DNA from 2 places in the Nocardia sp. NPDC003726 genome. Region 2 is predicted to be linked to the other one. Evidence: riboswitches for the same ligand, from Rfam matches in the RefSeq annotation. Region 2 holds a riboswitch; the other holds the start of a gene.
The links. Region 2 has a riboswitch for cobalamin ahead of ACWDMM_RS26860 (CbtB domain-containing protein). Riboswitches for the same ligand answer to the same signal wherever they lie in the genome.
Positions count from the first base shown of each region.

Region 1: linked by a shared signal. The riboswitch ahead of metE (5-methyltetrahydropteroyltriglutamate--homocysteine S-methyltransferase) and the one ahead of ACWDMM_RS26860 (CbtB domain-containing protein) in region 2 are both predicted to bind cobalamin.

Region 1 covers NZ_JBSFNF010000008.1:100,939-109,536, reverse strand. The annotation lists gene ACWDMM_RS13300 (pyruvate carboxylase) at 1-1,122, opposite strand, end outside; cobalamin riboswitch at 1,651-1,880, shown strand; gene metE (5-methyltetrahydropteroyltriglutamate--homocysteine S-methyltransferase) at 2,028-4,289, shown strand; gene ACWDMM_RS13290 (hypothetical protein) at 4,652-5,029, shown strand; gene ACWDMM_RS13285 (hypothetical protein) at 5,106-5,348, shown strand; gene ACWDMM_RS13280 (nuclear transport factor 2 family protein) at 5,354-5,725, opposite strand; gene ACWDMM_RS13275 (short-chain fatty acyl-CoA regulator family protein) at 5,953-7,374, shown strand; gene recG (ATP-dependent DNA helicase RecG) at 7,999-8,598, opposite strand, start outside.
Region 2 covers NZ_JBSFNF010000024.1:95,100-103,697, forward strand. The annotation lists gene ACWDMM_RS26820 (ABC transporter ATP-binding protein) at 1-571, shown strand, start outside; gene ACWDMM_RS26825 (ABC transporter permease) at 568-1,431, shown strand; gene ACWDMM_RS26830 (TetR/AcrR family transcriptional regulator) at 1,487-2,107, opposite strand; gene ACWDMM_RS26835 (FMN-dependent NADH-azoreductase) at 2,218-2,865, shown strand; gene ACWDMM_RS26840 (DMT family transporter) at 2,867-3,187, shown strand; gene ACWDMM_RS26845 (OsmC family peroxiredoxin) at 3,351-3,791, shown strand; gene ACWDMM_RS26850 (hypothetical protein) at 3,846-4,328, opposite strand; gene ACWDMM_RS26855 (CbtA family protein) at 4,364-5,170, opposite strand; gene ACWDMM_RS26860 (CbtB domain-containing protein) at 5,161-5,355, opposite strand; cobalamin riboswitch at 5,386-5,537, opposite strand; gene mhuD (mycobilin-forming heme oxygenase MhuD) at 5,618-5,932, opposite strand; gene ACWDMM_RS26870 (alpha/beta fold hydrolase) at 5,991-6,737, shown strand; gene ACWDMM_RS26875 (A/G-specific adenine glycosylase) at 6,763-7,683, opposite strand; gene ACWDMM_RS26880 (carbonic anhydrase) at 7,772-8,395, shown strand; gene ACWDMM_RS26885 (hypothetical protein) at 8,519-8,598, shown strand, end outside.

The DNA.
Region 1 (8,598 bases), on a different contig from region 2:
GCCGCCGTCCAGGCGGATGCCCGCGCCGCCGGGCGTGCGGTAGGCGGTGATGCGGCCGGTGTCGGGGCGGAATCCGTTGGCCGGGTCCTCGGTCGTGATCCGGCATTGCAAGGCCGCGCCGCGGATCGTCACGGCGTCCTGGCTCAGACCCAGTTGCTCGAGCGTCTCGCCCGCCGCGATGCGCAGCTGCGACTGCACCAGGTCGACGTCGGTGATCTCCTCGGTCACCGTGTGCTCCACCTGGATGCGCGGGTTCATCTCGATGAAGACATGGTTGCCGCGCTCGTCCAGCAGGAATTCCACGGTGCCCGCGCACGAGTAGCCGATCTGCCTGGCGAAGGCGACCGCGTCCGCGCAGATCCGCTCGCGTAATGCGGGGTCCAAATTCGGCGCGGGCGCCAGCTCGATCACTTTCTGGTGCCGCCGCTGCACCGAGCAGTCCCGCTCGAACAGGTGCATGACATTCCCGTGCTGATCAGCCAGGATCTGCACCTCGATATGGCGGGGGTTCACCACGGCCTGCTCCAGGAACACCGTCGGATCGCCGAACGCCGACTCCGCTTCCCGCGAGGCCGCCTCGATCGATTCGCGCAGCTGGTCGGGCGCGGCGACCCGGCGCATTCCGCGCCCGCCGCCACCGGCGACCGCCTTGACGAAGATCGGGTATTCCAGTTCCCGCGCCGCCGCCAGCAACTCTTCCACGTCCGACGACGGTGCGCTCGAACGCAACACCGGCAACCCGGCGGCCTTCGCCGCCTCGATCGCCCGCGCCTTGTTACCGGCCAGTTCGAGCACTTCGGCCGACGGTCCGATGAAGGTGATGCCCTCCCGCGCGCACGCCGCCGCCAGATCCGGGTTCTCCGACAGGAACCCGTAGCCCGGGTAGATCGCGTCCGCGCCCGCCGACTTGGCCGCCTCGATGATCGCCTCGATCGACAGGTAGGCCCGCACCGGATGGCCCGGCTCGCCGATCTGGTACGACTCCGCCGCCTTCAACCGATGGACCGAATTGCGGTCCTCGTACGGGAACACGGCGACCGTCCCGATGCCGAGTTCGTAGGCCGCGCGGAAGGCGCGGATGGCGATCTCGCCACGGTTGGCAACCAAGACTTTCGAGAACATTGACCTAAGGTACCCGGCCGCGTGAACCGCACCGACACAGAAGCCCCCTTCGCAAACCTCTTCACAAGACCGGCTAGCACCGTTGCGAAGTTGCGTTCACCGGCCCGACACATGGGCGCCGCGGCAGCAACCGATGTGCTGTCCGGAGGCCGGGATCGGTGCGGAGGTCCGAGGGCGTGGGCCGTCGAACAGGTGCCCGATGGCCGGGCGCGGTATCGAGCCGAGTTCGCCTGACCCGCGTCCGCACCTGCGGACCAGGCGAACGGCGAGTTCGAGAAGGTGGTTACCGGATGGCCCGACGTCCGGATGGCCGATGGAGCGATCCGAGTCCGCATGCGCGGGCGGGCCGGTAGCCGGAACGGGAAGCAGGCGCCCGATCGCTGCGCGTCGCGCGGGCCGGGCAATTGCCGGCGTGACATCCCTCGCGATCTGCTCGCCTCGCCGCGTCCTATGCTGAGTGGGCAGCTGGTTCACCGCAGCACGACGAGATGGAGCCCCGACGTCGCGCGACGGAGTCGAGCCCGCCCGTGCGGCGACGTCACGGCGGGTGAGAGGGAACCCGGTGGGAATCCGGGACTGTCCCGCAGCGGTATGCAGGAACGACCGCCGTCACCAGGCACTGAGTTCACCGAGCCGGAAGGCTCCGCGACTCGGGAAGCGACGGCCAGTAGGTCGGCCATCGGGAGCTATCCGGCGTATGCCGGCCCGCACGGCCGGTGCCCGCGAGTCCGAAGACCTGCCAGCCGTGCCGGGTACGCCGTATCCGGCGGCCACCGCCTCGTGGATTGGGCGCGCGGATCACCAGCTGACGTGTCGGGCTCCTCGGCCGGGAACATCACCGGCATGTCACCGGGTTCTCCGCCTGCCCGTATGGCGATGGCTTTCGTCCTCAGCAATGGAGAAACATCGTGACTGTTGCACAGCAAAAGTCGTTCACCGCGACGGTTCTCGGGCTTCCACGAGTGGGGCCGCGGCGCGAACTGAAGCGGGCCACCGAGGCCTATTGGGCAGGCAAGATCGACGCCGGTCGGTTGCACGCCGTGGCGCGCGAACTCCGGCACGCCCAGTTCGCCGAATTACAAGCCGCGGGCCTGGACTCCATTCCGGTCGGTACGTTCTCCTACTACGACCAGATGCTCGACACGGCCGAGTTGCTCGGCGCGTTGCCGCCCCGGGTCGCAGGGATCACGGACCCGCTGGAACGGTACTTCGCCGCCGCACGCGGCACCGACGCCGTCGAACCCTTGGAGATGACCAAGTGGTTCGACACGAATTACCACTACCTGGTACCGGAGATCGGCCCGGACACCTCCTTCTCGCTGCACCCGGACAAGCTGCTGGCGGAACTGCGCGAAGCGCTCGAACTGGGCGTGCCCGCGCGTCCGGTGGTGATCGGGCCGATCACCTTCCTGAAGCTGGCGAAGGCGACCGGCGGTTCGGCGCTGGCCCGGCTGATCGAGTTGCTGCCGTTGTACCGGGAGCTGCTGCGCAGGCTCGCCGTCGCCGGCGCCGAGTGGGTGCAGATCGACGAGCCTGCGCTGGTCACCGACCTCACGGCGGAGGAGATCGGCTTGGTGCAGGTCACCTACGAGGAACTGGCCGACGCCGCCGAGCGCCCTGCGGTGCTCGTCGCGACCTACTTCGGGCAGCCGGGTGCCGCACTGCCGGCGCTGGCGAGCACGGGGATAGAGGGGGTCGCCCTCGACTTCACCGCGGGCGCCGACATCTCCACCATTTCCGCGCTGGCGGGCAAGCTGGTCGTCGCGGGGGTCGTGGACGGTCGCAATGTATGGCGCACCGATCTCGACCGGGCCGTCGCCACACTCGGCGCCTTGTCGGAATCCGCTGCGCCTGTGGCGGTTTCGAGTTCCTGCTCGTTGCTGCACGTACCGTACTCGCTGGCCGCGGAAACCGGGCTGGACGAGCGACTGCGGTCCTGGCTGGCGTTCGGCGCGGAGAAGGTCGCGGAGGTACGCCTGCTCGCGACCGGATTGACCCAGGGCACGGAGGCGATCGCCGCCGAGTTGGCCGAGGTGCGCGCGGCGCTGGCGTCGCGCAGGTCGGATCCGCGGCTGAACGATCCGCGGGTGCGGGCCGCACTGGCCGCGCTCGGGCCGGACGCCGACCGCCGCGCGCCCGCCGAACAACGCCGGGAACTGCAACGGGACCGTTTGCGGCTGCCCGCGCTGCCGACCACGACGATCGGTTCCTACCCGCAGACCTCGGCCATCCGGTTGGCGCGCGCCGCGCTGCGCAAAGGCGAGATCGATCGAGCGGAGTACGTGCGCCGGATGCGCGCCGAGATCGCGGACGTCATCGCGCTGCAGGAGGAGCTGGGGCTGGACGTGCTCGTGCACGGCGAGCCGGAACGCAACGACATGGTGCAGTACTTCGCCGAGCAACTCGACGGGTTCGCGACGACCGAGCAGGGGTGGGTGCAGTCCTACGGGACGCGCTGCGTGCGTCCGCCGATCCTGTTCGGAGACGTCGCGCGGCGCGAGCCGATGACCGTCGAGTGGATCGGCTACGCGCAGTCGCTCACCGGCAAACCGGTGAAAGGCATGCTGACCGGCCCGGTGACGATCCTGGCGTGGTCGTTCGTGCGCGACGATCAGCCGTTGGACGAGTCCGCCCGCCAAGTGGCGCTGGCGATCCGGGAGGAGACCGTGGACCTGGAAGCGGCCGGCATCCGGATCATCCAGGTCGACGAGCCCGCCTTGCGGGAACTGCTCCCCCTGCGCGCGGCCGATCAGCCGGGATACCTCGATTGGTCGGTGCGGGCGTTCCGGCTGGCGACCTCCGGGGTGTCCGACGCGACGCAGATCCACACGCACCTGTGCTATTCGGAGTTCGGCGAGGTGATCGACGCGATCGCCGGGCTGGACGCCGACGTCACCTCCATCGAGGCGGCACGCTCGCGCATGGAGGTGCTCGACGACCTCAACGCGGCGGGATTCGACCTCGGCGTCGGCCCCGGCGTGTACGACATCCATTCTCCGCGTGTGCCCAGCGTGGACGAGATCACCGCATCGTTGCGCGCGGCGCTGAAAGCCATTCCGGCCGAACGACTCTGGGTGAACCCGGACTGCGGCTTGAAGACCAGGGGACGCACCGAGGTGGAAGCCTCGCTCCGCAATATGGTCGCCGCGGCGGCGGCCGTGCGGTGATCCTGCCCGCCGATCGCTGATTCGGTGCCCCCTTCGCCTGTCGAAGGGGGCACCGATCTTCCGCATCTCAGCTGGACTCCGGTTCCGGCCGAGGCGGTTGCCGCCGCCGTCGGGTGTACCGATCACACGGTTCTTCCCGCCGCGTCACCAGCAACTCCCGCGCCCGCGCCCGCATCCCTCGCCGCCACGCCGTATGACACCCGGAACAACGCTCCATCGGCTACCCCTCCTCACAAGTCGACTACGACACCGTCTTTCCCCTCTTGCCTACCTTCGACGCGCCTGTCCTCGATTCGGTTCCATCGATATGAAAATTCACTTCACAAATCCGAATGTCGCTGCGCCCTACTATCTTTCACCTCATGCCGACACAGCAGCACGAAGTGCTCGTAGAGATGTTCCGGTCGCGGCCGATTCTGGCGGCCGGTCTACTCACCGACGCGTTCGGCATCTCCCTACCCGAGTACGCTGACGCGCGCACGGAGTCATCCGACTACACGGACGTCGGCCCCACCGAGTTCCGGGGCGATGTCGCCTTGATCTGCACCGATTCGGCGGGAATCGCCGTGGCCGGCATCGTGCTGGAAGTGCAGCTCGGTCGTGACCGCTCCCGACAGTGGGCTTGGCCGGTGTATGTCAGCACTCTCCGGGCTCGATTGCAGTGCCCGGTCTTCCTGATGATCGTCACACCGGACGCTCAGGTGGCCGCGTGGTGTCGCCGGACTGCAGAGTACCGATGACGAGCGGGCGAAAATGTACTATGACCTTGTTGTCGCGGCACTGTCGAAGACGGCCCGGCATCGACTGGAGGAACTGATGACGTCGACCTTCAAGTACGAGTACCAGAGCGATTTCGCCCGTAAGTACGTGGCGCAAGGACGCGACGAGGGGCGGACCGAAGAAGCGGTGCGAGCTCTCTTCCTTGTATTGGAAGCACGCGGGATCGACATCCCGGCGAGGACCCGAGCCGAGATCGCCGGGTGCACCGATCTCGACCAGCTCGAGTCCTGGACGCGCAAGGCGGCTACGGCCGAATCCGCGAACGATCTTTTCGGCTGAGGCTCCTACAGGCCGAAAGCGCGGTTGATGGCGGCCATGTCGAAGTAGTCGCGCCAGGTGGTGATGACGCCGTCGGCGACTTCGAAGAAGCCCATGACCGCGAGCGGGGTCTCGCGCCCGGCGGAGCGGAGGGTGTCGGTGCGCTCGTTCATCACCACGTTGCCCGCGGCGATCTGGTGGTGGATGTCGAAATCGATGGCCTCGAAGGTGGTCAGGAAGCCTGCGATGAAGTCGCGGATGGCGGCGCGGCCGACAATGGGCTCCATCGGAATGTTGTGGTAGACGGCGTCCTCGGCGAAGTACGCGCTGATCCGGTCCGGATCGGGATCGGACCAGCTTCGGCACATCGCACGCACGAGTTCGTCGGGATCGGGCATTCGTTCTACTCACTTCCTGGCGCCGGAGCGGGATACCGGAACCGATCGATTGAACCAAGCAATCGTTCGGTAGGGAAGGGTGTCCTCGACTTCCGCGACGGCAAAACCTCTCTTCGCACGCTACGCAGATCGAATGCATTGCTGGACACCTGGCAAAAGCAGAGTTTTGTGTGTAATAACGCGCGTTATTGCGATGATTGCAAATAATCGCAGCTACCATCGTGCACGTGCGCAAGATGTATGCGGGCGCCCGGCTTCGGCGATTGCGTGAAGAGCGGAGGATGACTCAGGCGGCTCTGGCGAAATCGCTGGATCTGTCGCCGAGCTACCTCAATCAGCTCGAGCGCGACCAGCGCCCCCTCACCATTCCCGTACTGCTGAAACTGAATTCCACCTTCGATCTGGATGTCCAGTTCTTCGCCGCGGATTCCGACGCCCGGCTCGTCTCCGACCTGCACGAAGTGCTGGTCGACGCCGCGGGCGGGCACACCGCGCCGCTGACCGAGGTGGAAGAGCTGGCGACCCGCCAACCGGAAGTCGCCAGGATCGTCGTCGCCATGCATCGCCGACTACGCGCCGCCACCGACCAGCTCGACCTGCTGTCGGCGCGGGTGTCCGCGCCTGCGGGCGCGCCCGGTGTGCCCATGCCTTACGAGGACGTGCGCGACTTCTTCTACGACCACCACAACCACATCCCACAACTGGACATCGCCGCCGAGCAACTGTTCGAGAACTCCGGGCTGACCATCGGCTCGCTCGACCGCCAGCTCGCCCGCATCGCCGAGGAGCGCGCCGGCGTCACCGTTCTGGTGCGCGGCGACGGCGCCGACCCCACCGTCCCCAAGCGCCACTACGACCCGGAGACCCGCACGCTCACGCTCGCTCGCCGGTTGCGTCCTGGCCAGCGCGCTTTCCAGATCGCGACGACGCTCGGCCTGCTGCTGTACGGGGCCGAGCTGGATGCCGTGCTGGCCGAGAGCCCCTCGCTCACCGGCGAATCCCGCACGCTGGCGCGCATCGGGCTGGCCAATTACTTCGCGGGCGCGCTGGTGCTGCCCTACGGCCGATTCCTGCGCTCGGCCGAGGAACTGCGCTACGACATCGACCTGCTCGGTCTGCGTTTCGAGGTCGGGTTCGAGACGATCTGCCATCGGCTCAGTACCCTGCAACGGCAGGGCCAGCGTGGCGTTCCGTTCTTCTTCGTCCGTACCGACCGGGCCGGCAACATCTCCAAACGCCAGTCCGCGACCGCGTTCCACTTCTCCCGGGTCGGCGGCAGTTGCCCGCTGTGGGTGGTGCACGAGGCCTTCTCCAATCCCGGCCGGATCCTCACCCAAGTGGCCGAGATGCCCGACGGCCGCCGGTATCTGTGGATCGCGCGCACCGCGGCGATCACCCCGCACGGGTTCGGCACCGCGGCGAAGAACTTCGCCATCGGCCTCGGCTGCGATATCGAATACGCCGACCGCTTGGTGTACTCGGCCGGGCTGCAACTGGACGACCCGGCGGCTTCGGTCCCGATCGGCGCGGGCTGCAAAGTGTGCGAGCGCCCGGCGTGCCCACAGCGCGCCTTCCCGCACATCGGCAGTCCGTTGGCGATCGCCGAGCACACCAGCACCGACCTGCCCTACCCGCGGCTCGGGCGCTGACCACTCCGATTCCGGCGAATTGTTCCGGACGACCACGGCGCGGATCGTCCGGACCCTCGGCGTGCGCGGACTCGAGACGTGACCTGGTTCCGGTCGGGCTTTTCCAGACGCCGGGCCCGAGACCGCTCCTTCGTGGGCGTAGACGAGGTCGCGGCCTTGAAACGGCCGCAGCGCTGCGGTTCATTCGCCGCCGTCTGACCAGAACACCACACACAACCGCGCCCGCCAGTCCGCCGTGCGGCGCTGAACTCTTCGGCTCCCCCAGTGCGCGTATCGGTGCGCCGCCGCCGCCACACACGGACGCGAACCTCGAAGCAGCGAGCGTAAGGGTATGGCGACGGCACCGCCACGCATGCACCCACACCTCGAACCACAGAGCGTATGGGCGCGGCGACGGCACCGCCATACATGGACGCGAACCTCGAAGCGGTGAGCGTATGGGTGCGGCGGCACCACGCACGCATGCACCCACACCTCCAACCGCAGAGCGTATGGGCGCGGCGGCGACACCACCACGCATGCACCCACACCTCGAACCGGAGAGCGAGCCGACGATCCGTTGCGGGGAGCAGCCGAGGATTTCGGCATACCGCGCGACCTGTGGCGGGAAGAGCGCCCGTGCAGTCAGGACTTCGCCAGGTACTCCAGACGCTCGGAATCCACCGCCGCGTGCATCATTCCCGCGAGGCCGGGATGCCTGCGCAGCCCCGGGTCGGCGGCCACCACCGCGCGGGCGAATTCCTGCGCGGCGGTGATGACCTCGAGATCGTCCAGCAGCGACAGCAGCCGCAGCGACCGGGCCGTGCCGGACTGGGCGGCGCCGAGCACGTCACCCTCGCGGCGGGTCCGCAGGTCGAGCACCGCGAGTTCGAAGCCGTCGGTGGTTGCGGCGACCGCGTCCAGCCGAGCCATGGCCGACCCGCCCGGCGCGGCGTCCGTGATCAGCAGGCACAGGCCGGGGTGCTCGCCCCGGCCGATCCGGCCGCGCAGCTGATGCAGTTGGCTGACGCCGAACCGGTCGGCGTCGACGATCACCATCACCGTCGCGTTGGGCACGTCCACGCCGACCTCGACCACGGTGGTGCACACCAGCACGTCCACCGATCCGTCGTTGAACGCCCGCATCACCTGGTCCTTCTCGTCGGCCGGCAGCCTGCCGTGCAGCAGGCCGACCCGCACGCCGGACAGCGGGCCCGCGCGCAGCATCTCGAACACGTCGAGCAC
Region 2 (8,598 bases):
CGAAGACGCGCTCGAGCGAGTCGGGCTGGCCGGCCGCGGCGAGGACAAGTACCGCACCTACTCGCTGGGTATGAAACAGCGTCTCGGCGTCGGCGCGGCATTGCTGGGCAACCCCGACCTGCTCATTCTGGACGAGCCGACCAATGGCCTCGATCCAGCGGGGATGGCCGACATGCGAGAGCTGATCACCGCTGTGGCCGCTGAGGGCCGCACTGTGCTGTTGTCGAGCCACCTGCTCAGCGAAGTCCAGGCGATCTGCGACCGGGTCGGGGTGATCTCGCAGGGCAGGCTGCGCACCGAGGCGACCGTCGCGCAGCTGCGCGGCAACTCGTCGCTGCTGCTGCGCGCCGAGCCGGTGGAGGTGGCCCTGCCCGCGGTGCGACGGCTGGCGGGTGCGCGCTCGGCGTTGCTGACCGCGAAAGGCATCCGGATCGAGTCGGACACCGTGACCGCGCCCGCCGTGGCGCGCGCGGTCGTGGCGTCGGGGGCGGATCTGCTGGAACTGCGGGTCGAGGAGAAGTCCTTGGAGGAAGTGTTCTTCGAGATGACTGGATGGGAGACCGCGCGATGACCGGCACGGCGATCCGCGACCTGATCGCGAGCACGAAGGCCGAGATGCTGCGGCTGCGCAAGTGGCCCGCGTTCTGGATCATTCTCGGCACATGGATTCTGCTGAACCTCACGTTCGCCTATCTGTTCAACTATCTGGCCTACACCTCCGGGGAATCCAGCCGGATGTCCAACGGCTTGCCGCGCGATGTGCTGCTGCAACAGATGCTGCCCGCCGCGGTGCCCGAAGTGTTCACCCAAGGTATGGCCATGTTCGGCGGTGCGCTGATGCTCATTCTCGGCGCGCTGACCGTGGGCAGCGGATACGGTTGGGGCACCTGGAAAACGGCGTTCACTCAGGGGCCTTCGCGAGTACAGGCGGTCGCCGCGGTGGTGGTGAGCCTCGCGGCCGTGGTGGTGGCGCTGGTGTGCGCGGCGTTCGCCGCCGACATCGCGCTCGCCGCGCTGATCGCGGCGTCGCAGTCGCAGGCACTCACCGCGCCCGCGTTGGATCGGTCGCTGCTCGGCATCCTGACCGGCGTCGCCATTCTCGGTATGTGGACGCTGGCGGGGGCGCTGATCGGCGCCATCGCTCGCGGACCCGCGCTCGCGGTGGGGCTCGGCCTGGTCTGGGTGCTGGTGGTGGAGAACCTGTTGCGCGGCGTCGCCGGGATCTTCGCGCCGATCGAAGTGGTCACCGATCATCTGCCCGGCACGGCGGCCGGGTCGCTGGCGGGCGCGATGCGCACCGTGGACGGTCCCGCCACGCCCGGTGTGCTGCAGGTCCTTTCGCGGACGGAATCGCTGGTGGTGCTGGCCGCCTATCTGGCGCTGTTCGCGGTCGGCACGATTTGGCTGATGCGCGGACGCGATCTGGTGTGAACCACGAGGGGTGGCGAAACCGGTGGTGGATGTCGTCCACCGCCGGTTTCGTCGTTCATGGACTCACCCGAGGCCCGAGAACGGCTTCGGCGATGGCGCGCAGCGCATCGGTGATCTGTCCTGAGGTCAGCCCGCGCTCACGTTGCTGTCGGTAGACCTCCGCTGCCAGCGGTGCGAGCAGCGGGTCGACCAGCGCGTCCGGTTCGCGAATTCCCGCCGCGGCCAACAGTCCTCGCACATGCGCGTACCAGAAGCCGTAGGCGCCGGTCGCGAAGCGGGCTCCGCCGATTTCGGCGCCCAGCACCAGATGGGCGTGTGTATCGAGTAATTCGACCATCGCGGCGTAGAACGCGGCCAGCCGCTGTGCGGCCGGAGCTCCTGGACCCAGCGGCGGGGGGCCGGAAAGCAGTTTCTGTTGCAGCGCTCGCTCGTGTTCGTCCAGCAGCGAAACCGCCACCGAGGCGGTGTCCGGATAACGCCGGTAGAGGGTGCCGCGGCCGACGCCCGCGGCCTTCGCGATGTCGTCCATCGTCACCGTGCGCGGATCCCGGGTGGCGAACAACTCCGCGGCGGCGGCGAGCACTTTCGCCCGGTTGCGTGCGGCGTCCGCGCGTTCCGGCGCAGGCGCCGACCGGCCCGGCCCTTGACCGGTGAGCAGGTCGGATCGCGGTTCCATGCCGTGACTGTAGCCGATTCCGGGTTAAGTGGACAATATGTCCACATCGGTCGTATGGTTGTCCCGTCCGCAGAAATGGACATTCCGTCCGGTTATTCGGAGGTTCGATCATGAGCACCTTGTTGCACCTCGACGCCAGCGCTCGGCCGCGGTCGATCAGTCGGGAATTGAGCGCCGCTTTCGCGGAGGCGTGGCGCGTACGGCACCCGGACGGCCGCTATCTCTACCGTGACCTCGCCGCGCAGCCGGTGCCGTTTATCGGAGAGGCGTGGACCCAACTGTGCGACGCCGTGCTCGCGCTGCCGAGCACGGATCCCGAACGGCTCGGTGGATTGGCGCGCACTCCCGAACAGGCTGCCGCGTGGGAGGTCGTCGAGCCGCTGCTGGCCGAGCTGCTCGCGGCGGACGTGATCCTGATCGGCACCCCCATGTACAACTACTCGATCCCGGCCTCGCTCAAGGCATGGCTGGACCAGGTGACCTTTCCGCGAATGTCGCTGGGACACCGGCGGTTCGTCGTGACGAGCGCGCGAGGCGGCGCTTATTCGCCCGGCGCTCCCAAAGCGGCCTATGACTATCAGGAACGCTTTTTGCGCGACTTCTTCGCGGGCCATTTCGCGGTTTCCGACACCGTTTTCGTGCACGCGGAGTACGCCAACTCGCGCCAAGACCCGGCACTGGCACACTTGCGTGCCGAGCACGACAGGTCCCACGCTCGCGCTCTGGCGACCGCGAGTGACCTGGCCAGGGAGTACTGACATGAACTGGGTGGTCCTCGCCGCCGCCGGACTGGTGGAGATCGTCTGGTCGCAGAGCATCAAACCGACCGAGAATTTCACCAGGCTCGTCCCGACCCTGATCTGCTTCGTTCTCGGTGTCACCGCCGTGTACCTGCTGTCGCGGGCCATGCAGACGTTGCCGGTCGGCACCGCCTACGCGGTGTTCACCGGCATCGGCGCGCTCGGCGCGATCACGCTCGGCATCGTCGTCCACAAGGACCCGATCGGTGCGGGACGGTTGCTGGCCCTCGCTTTGATCCTCGGCGGCATCGTGCTGGCTCGGATCACGAATCCCGAGTAGAACAACGGATTCGTCTGGCGCGCCGCGCTTTACCGCGCCGATCGCGCGGCGTGGGTGCGCGGTGCGCCGAGGCGAACCCGATCGGCGAACCGGTGCGCCGGGGCGAGCCGGCCGGGGTAGGTTCGTGCTGAATCGTCAAACGATCATCGGCGAAAGGACCGTGATGCCCACACGTACCGCGCGTACTGCCTGGACCGGCACCCTGCAGGAGGGTTCGGGACAGGTCGAACTGGCCAGTTCAGGGGTCGGTAAGTACGACGTGTCGTTCCCCAAGCGTTCCGCCGAGGAGGCCGACGGCACCACCAGCCCGGAGGAGCTGATCGCGGCCGCGCACTCGTCCTGCTACGCGATGGCGCTCTCGGCGCAGATCGGCAACGCGGGCGGCACCCCGGAGAGCCTGGACGTCACCGCCGACGTGACCCTCGGCCCCGATCCGGCGGGCGGCTTCCGGATCACCGGCATCGAGCTGACCGTCCGCGGCCGCGTCTCCGGGATCGACGCCGACGCCTTCCAGGCCGCCGCCGAGGCCGCCAAGGCGGGCTGCCCCGTCAGCAAGGCCCTCGCCGGCGTCGACCACATCACCCTCGACGCCGCTCTCGCGTAGTTCGGCCACCGGTTTCGTGTCCCCACAGTGCGGGGGCACGAAACCGGTACGGAGTCAGCGTCCGCGGAAGTAGCGACGGGCGGGGCGGGTGTAGAGAGCCGGGATGGCGATCAGGACGGCTACGACGTGAACGGTACGAAGCGTCGCGAGCAGCAAGCCGACGGGTGGGGTGTCCCGGAACAGATCGCGGAATTCGTTCGCGGACATCGCCGCGGCGAGCGGCTCGATGATCAGGGACAGCAGACCGAGCACGCCGATGCCGACGGTGATCAGCAGGCGGGCCCAGCGGTCGCCGCGAGTCATACGCACCGCGACGGCCAGCACCAGCAGATAGATCGCGATGCGCAGGCCCAACCCGGTCGCCAGGCTCGTCGGGTCGGCCGTCGAGAAATCGCGGGCGGCCCGCGCGATCGCCTCGGCGCTACCCGCGACCAACGCGACGACCAGAGCGTTGAACGCGACGCGCACCGCGCGCGGCGGTCCGGAAGGGGCTGCGCCCCGCGATGCGGGCCGGACGGAAAAGGCAGTGCCGGTCATGGGGCCGACACTGCCTCACTGCTTCCGAACGCGAATCACCCTGCGGTAGCGGGCGCTACCGATACCGGAGTATCGGTGCGTGTGGCGAACTCGGTGAGCGCGGCGAAGCCGAGCGCCAGGCAGGCCCACAGAGTCGCGGTCTCGGCCAGCGAGGCCACCCGGAACTGCCACAGCAGGGTGGCCGGGAAGTCCGCGCTCACCTCGTTCACGCCGGGCAGCAGGACGTAGCCGAGCGCGGTGACCAGCATGAACGCCGCGACGCCGCCGATCAGCCGGAACGTGGGCAGCTGGGTGCGCAGCGCGGTGAACGCCGCCACCGCCGCACCGACCGCGACGATGCCCAGCACAACGGCGGCCAGCCACAGCAGAGTGCGCTCGTTGATGGTGTCGGGGTCGCCGACCGCGGGCGGGTTGGCCGGGTACTTGAAGAACGGCACCGCGACGATCGCGGCCCAACCGGCCACACCGAGCGTCAGCGCGAGCCGCGGCCCGGACAGCGTGGTGTAGCGCCGCGCGAAGTGCGCGACCGAGGCGTAGATGGCGCCGAGCGCGAGACCGGCCAGGCCGAGGGCGAGAAACTGCCCGAACTTCTGGCCGCCGCGGCTCACCAGCGCTTCTTCCTCGTCACCGTGGGAATGGCCGCCGGGCGATTCGGCGTGCTCGCCGTGGGAGTGCCCGTCCGGCGATTCGGCGTGTGAGCTGTGCGCTTCCTCGATGGCGATGGCCGCGTCGACTTTGGGTTCGCCGACGAAATAACCGACTGTGGCGGCCAGCAGTCCGGCGATCAGACCGGCCAGCAGGCCGCGCAGCAGCAGGGTTCGAAGCGAACCGATCAGTGGCACGGAAGCCCCAGCAGGTGACGTCCGTCGTGCATCAGCTCATGCAGGTACATCCCGCTGCGCGAGATGACGCCCTGATCGAAGCCGACCAGGTACAGCGTGAGCAGTGCGAGAAGAACGACACCGACCGTGACGAGCACGGTGGCCAGGGAATCGGTTGCCCGGCTGGGTGAATGCGCGATGGCCATTCGAGTCCTCCTTGGGATACGCGTCCCTTAGGGTGGTGGCGCGACGGTGCCGGTGTCTGGCTTTCCGGCACCGGACTCGGTGCGTGGAACACAGTGGCGCGACCGCTCCGGAATCTCACCGGAATTACCGCGTCACCCTCGCGTTTGTCCCTCGAACTGTGACACCCGCACACCCTCGGCGTCAACCGGGTCCGGCACGGGCGTACCACGGCGTCGGGCGAGTCGCCGGGCAGGCTGGCCTGCCCGGCGGTGCGGCGCGCAGTCAGTTCGCGGGTTTGGCGTCCACGTCGAGCACGACCTCGAACTCGAGCAGCGACGCACCCGTCGAGACCGGCTTCTGACGCTCGCCCGCATGCGCCTCGCGCGCGGGCCCGTCCCGCCAAGCCGCGAAGGACTCTTCCGAGTCCCACTGGGTGACAACGAAATACCGCTTCTCTCCGGCCACCGGGCGCAACAGCTGGAAGCCGAGGAAGCCGGGGGAGTTCTCGACCGCGTGCGCGCGGTGGGCGAACCGCTTCTCCAACTCGGGGCCCGCGCCCTCGGGAACCTCGATCGCGTTGATCTTCACAACAGCCATGTGTCCAAGCTAGCGGCTGCCGCCGAGCAGATGCTCGGTGCCTCGTATTGTCGAACCGATGTTGCACGACGAAGGCGGAGCAGGCGCGCCGATCCTGCTGCTGCACGGACTGATGGGCAGCGCGCGCACGTGGCGCGATCAGCTGGGCTGGCTGCGCGAGCACGGCCACGTCTACACCTTCGACGCCGCCGGGCACGGCAGGCCGGCGCCCGCGGAGCTGACGACCGAGGCCTTCGTCGCCGACCTCGCCGCCCGCACCGCCGCGATCGAAGAGCCGATGGTCGTGATCGGGCATTCGATGGGGGCGCTGCACGGCTGGGTATTCGCGGCGACCCACCCCGACCGGGTACGCGCGCTGGTGATCGAGGACATCGCGCCGGACTTCACCGGCCGCACCGCCGCGCACTGGGCGGCGATGATCGAGGCGTGGCCGCAACCGTTCCCCGACGAGGAGGCCATGCTGTCGTTCTTCGGGCCGGTCGCCGGGCGCTACTTCTCGAACGCCTTCGAACACGGGCCGGAGGGATACCGGCTGCACGGCTCGGTCGCCACCTTCCGCGATATCTCCGAGGAGTGGGGGACACGCGATTTCTGGCAGCAATGGCATGCGGTGCGGGTGCCCGCGCTGCTGCTGGAGGGCGAGCACAGCATCACACCGCCGGGGCAGATGCGGCAGATGGCCGCCGCCCATCCGCACGCCGAACACGTGTTGGTGCCGGGCGCGGGCCATCTCGTGCACGACGATCAGCCCGACCGCTACCGAGCGGAAGTCGAGCGCTTCCTACGGCGAGTGCTCGCCAGCTAGCGGCACGGAATCATCGCGGCGTTCGTCAGTTGTCGAATCCGGTGGCCCCGCCTTCGCCCGCCAACGCGAACAGGCCGTCGGGCGTCTGCTCGATCAAGCCGTCCACCAGCAGCGAGTCCAACGCGCGGTCGCGCTGGCCCGGGTCGCGGGTCCAGGCCAGATCCAAGCGGACCCGCTCCACCGGCCCGCTCGCGTGCCGCAGGACATCCAGCAGCCTGCCGCGCGCTTGGCGGTCGGTGCCCTCGTATTTCTGGGTGCGGCGGACCACCTCGCTCGCCGGCCGTCCCGCGGTGACCCACGCGCAACTCGGCAGCGGGCAGCGCGAGCAATCGGGGGTGCGGGCCGTGCATACGGTCGCGCCGAGTTCCATGAGGGCGGCGGAGAACACCGCGGCGCGGTCGATCCGCAGCGGCAGCAGCGCCTCGGTCTCGGGCAGATCCCGCGACGAGGGGTTACCCGCTTCCGCGCGCCCGTGCACCGCCCTGGCAACCACACGGCGGACGTTCGTGTCCACCACGGGAACGCGTTGTCCGTACGCGAAACAGGCGACGGCGCGCGCGGTGTACGCGCCGATGCCGGGCAGCCCGAGCAGAACCTCCACATCGGCGGGCACCTCGTCGCCGTGCTCGCTCGCCAGCACCCTCGCGCACTCGTGCAGCCGCAGCGCACGGCGCGGATAGCCGAGCTTGCCCCAGGCGCGCAGCACTTCCGCCTGCGACGAGGCGGCCATCGCCGAAGGCACCGGCCAGCGCGCCACCCATTCCCGCCAGATCGGTTCGACCCGGACCACCGGAGTTTGCTGGAGCATGATCTCGCTCATCAGGATCTGCCATGCGGTGACGCCGGGGCGGCGCCACGGCAGATCGCGCGCGGTCTCCGCGTACCAGTCCAGCAACGTGTCGGCGTCGATGCCGTTCGGTGCGCCGTTCCGCACTGTCCTCACCATCCCCGTACTACTGCTGCCAGGCGACATTTGCCCGCCCGTAACCGACCGAACTCGCTGGTAACCGTAACCGTCCTGCACAATGGTCGGTATGCCGGATTCCAACCCGATCAGTGCCTGGAAGTCCTTGCGCGAAGGAAACGACCGCTTCGTCAGCGGCGCGCTGCTGCATCCTAGCCAGGGTGCCGCCGACCGGGCCAAACTCGTCAGTGGCCAGCACCCGCACGCGATCCTGTTCGGCTGCGGCGACTCCAGGGTCGCCGCGGAGTTGATCTTCGACCAGGGTCTCGGCGACATGTTCGTCGTTCGTACCGCGGGCCATGTGGTCGACAGCTCGGTGCTCGGCTCGATCGAGTACGGCGTGCAGGTGCTCAACGTGCCGCTCATCGTAGTGCTCGGCCACGACAGCTGCGGCGCCGTCAAGGCCACCATCGACGCGCTCGACGGCGGCGAGGTGCCGGGCGGATTCATCCGCAGCGTGGTCGAGCGGGTCGCGCCGTCCATTCTGGTCGGCCGCCGCGAAGGCTTGTCCACCGTCGACGAGATGGAGGCCAGGCACGTGGTGGAGACCAGCCGCCTGCTCATGCAGCGGTCGATGATCATCTCGCAGCGGGTCGCGACCGGCGAGCTCGCCATCGCCTGCGTGACCTACAAGCTGGCCGAGGGCAAGGCGCAGTTGCACCGGGTCGTCGGCAACATCGGCGAGGTGGTCTGAGCCGCGGCACGCCCGCGCCGGGGTCGGCGTGCCGGCGGAATGTACTCGCCGCCCGCGGGCGCACGCGGCCGACACGCCGTGCCCCTGAGACGATGCGCCCGATGGTGCCCTTACCGTTGAGACGTGCTGGAACCGAATGGACCGCTGCCACCGGAGATCTATTGGCGTCGACGCGTGTTCGCCATCGGAATCCTGGTGGTCGC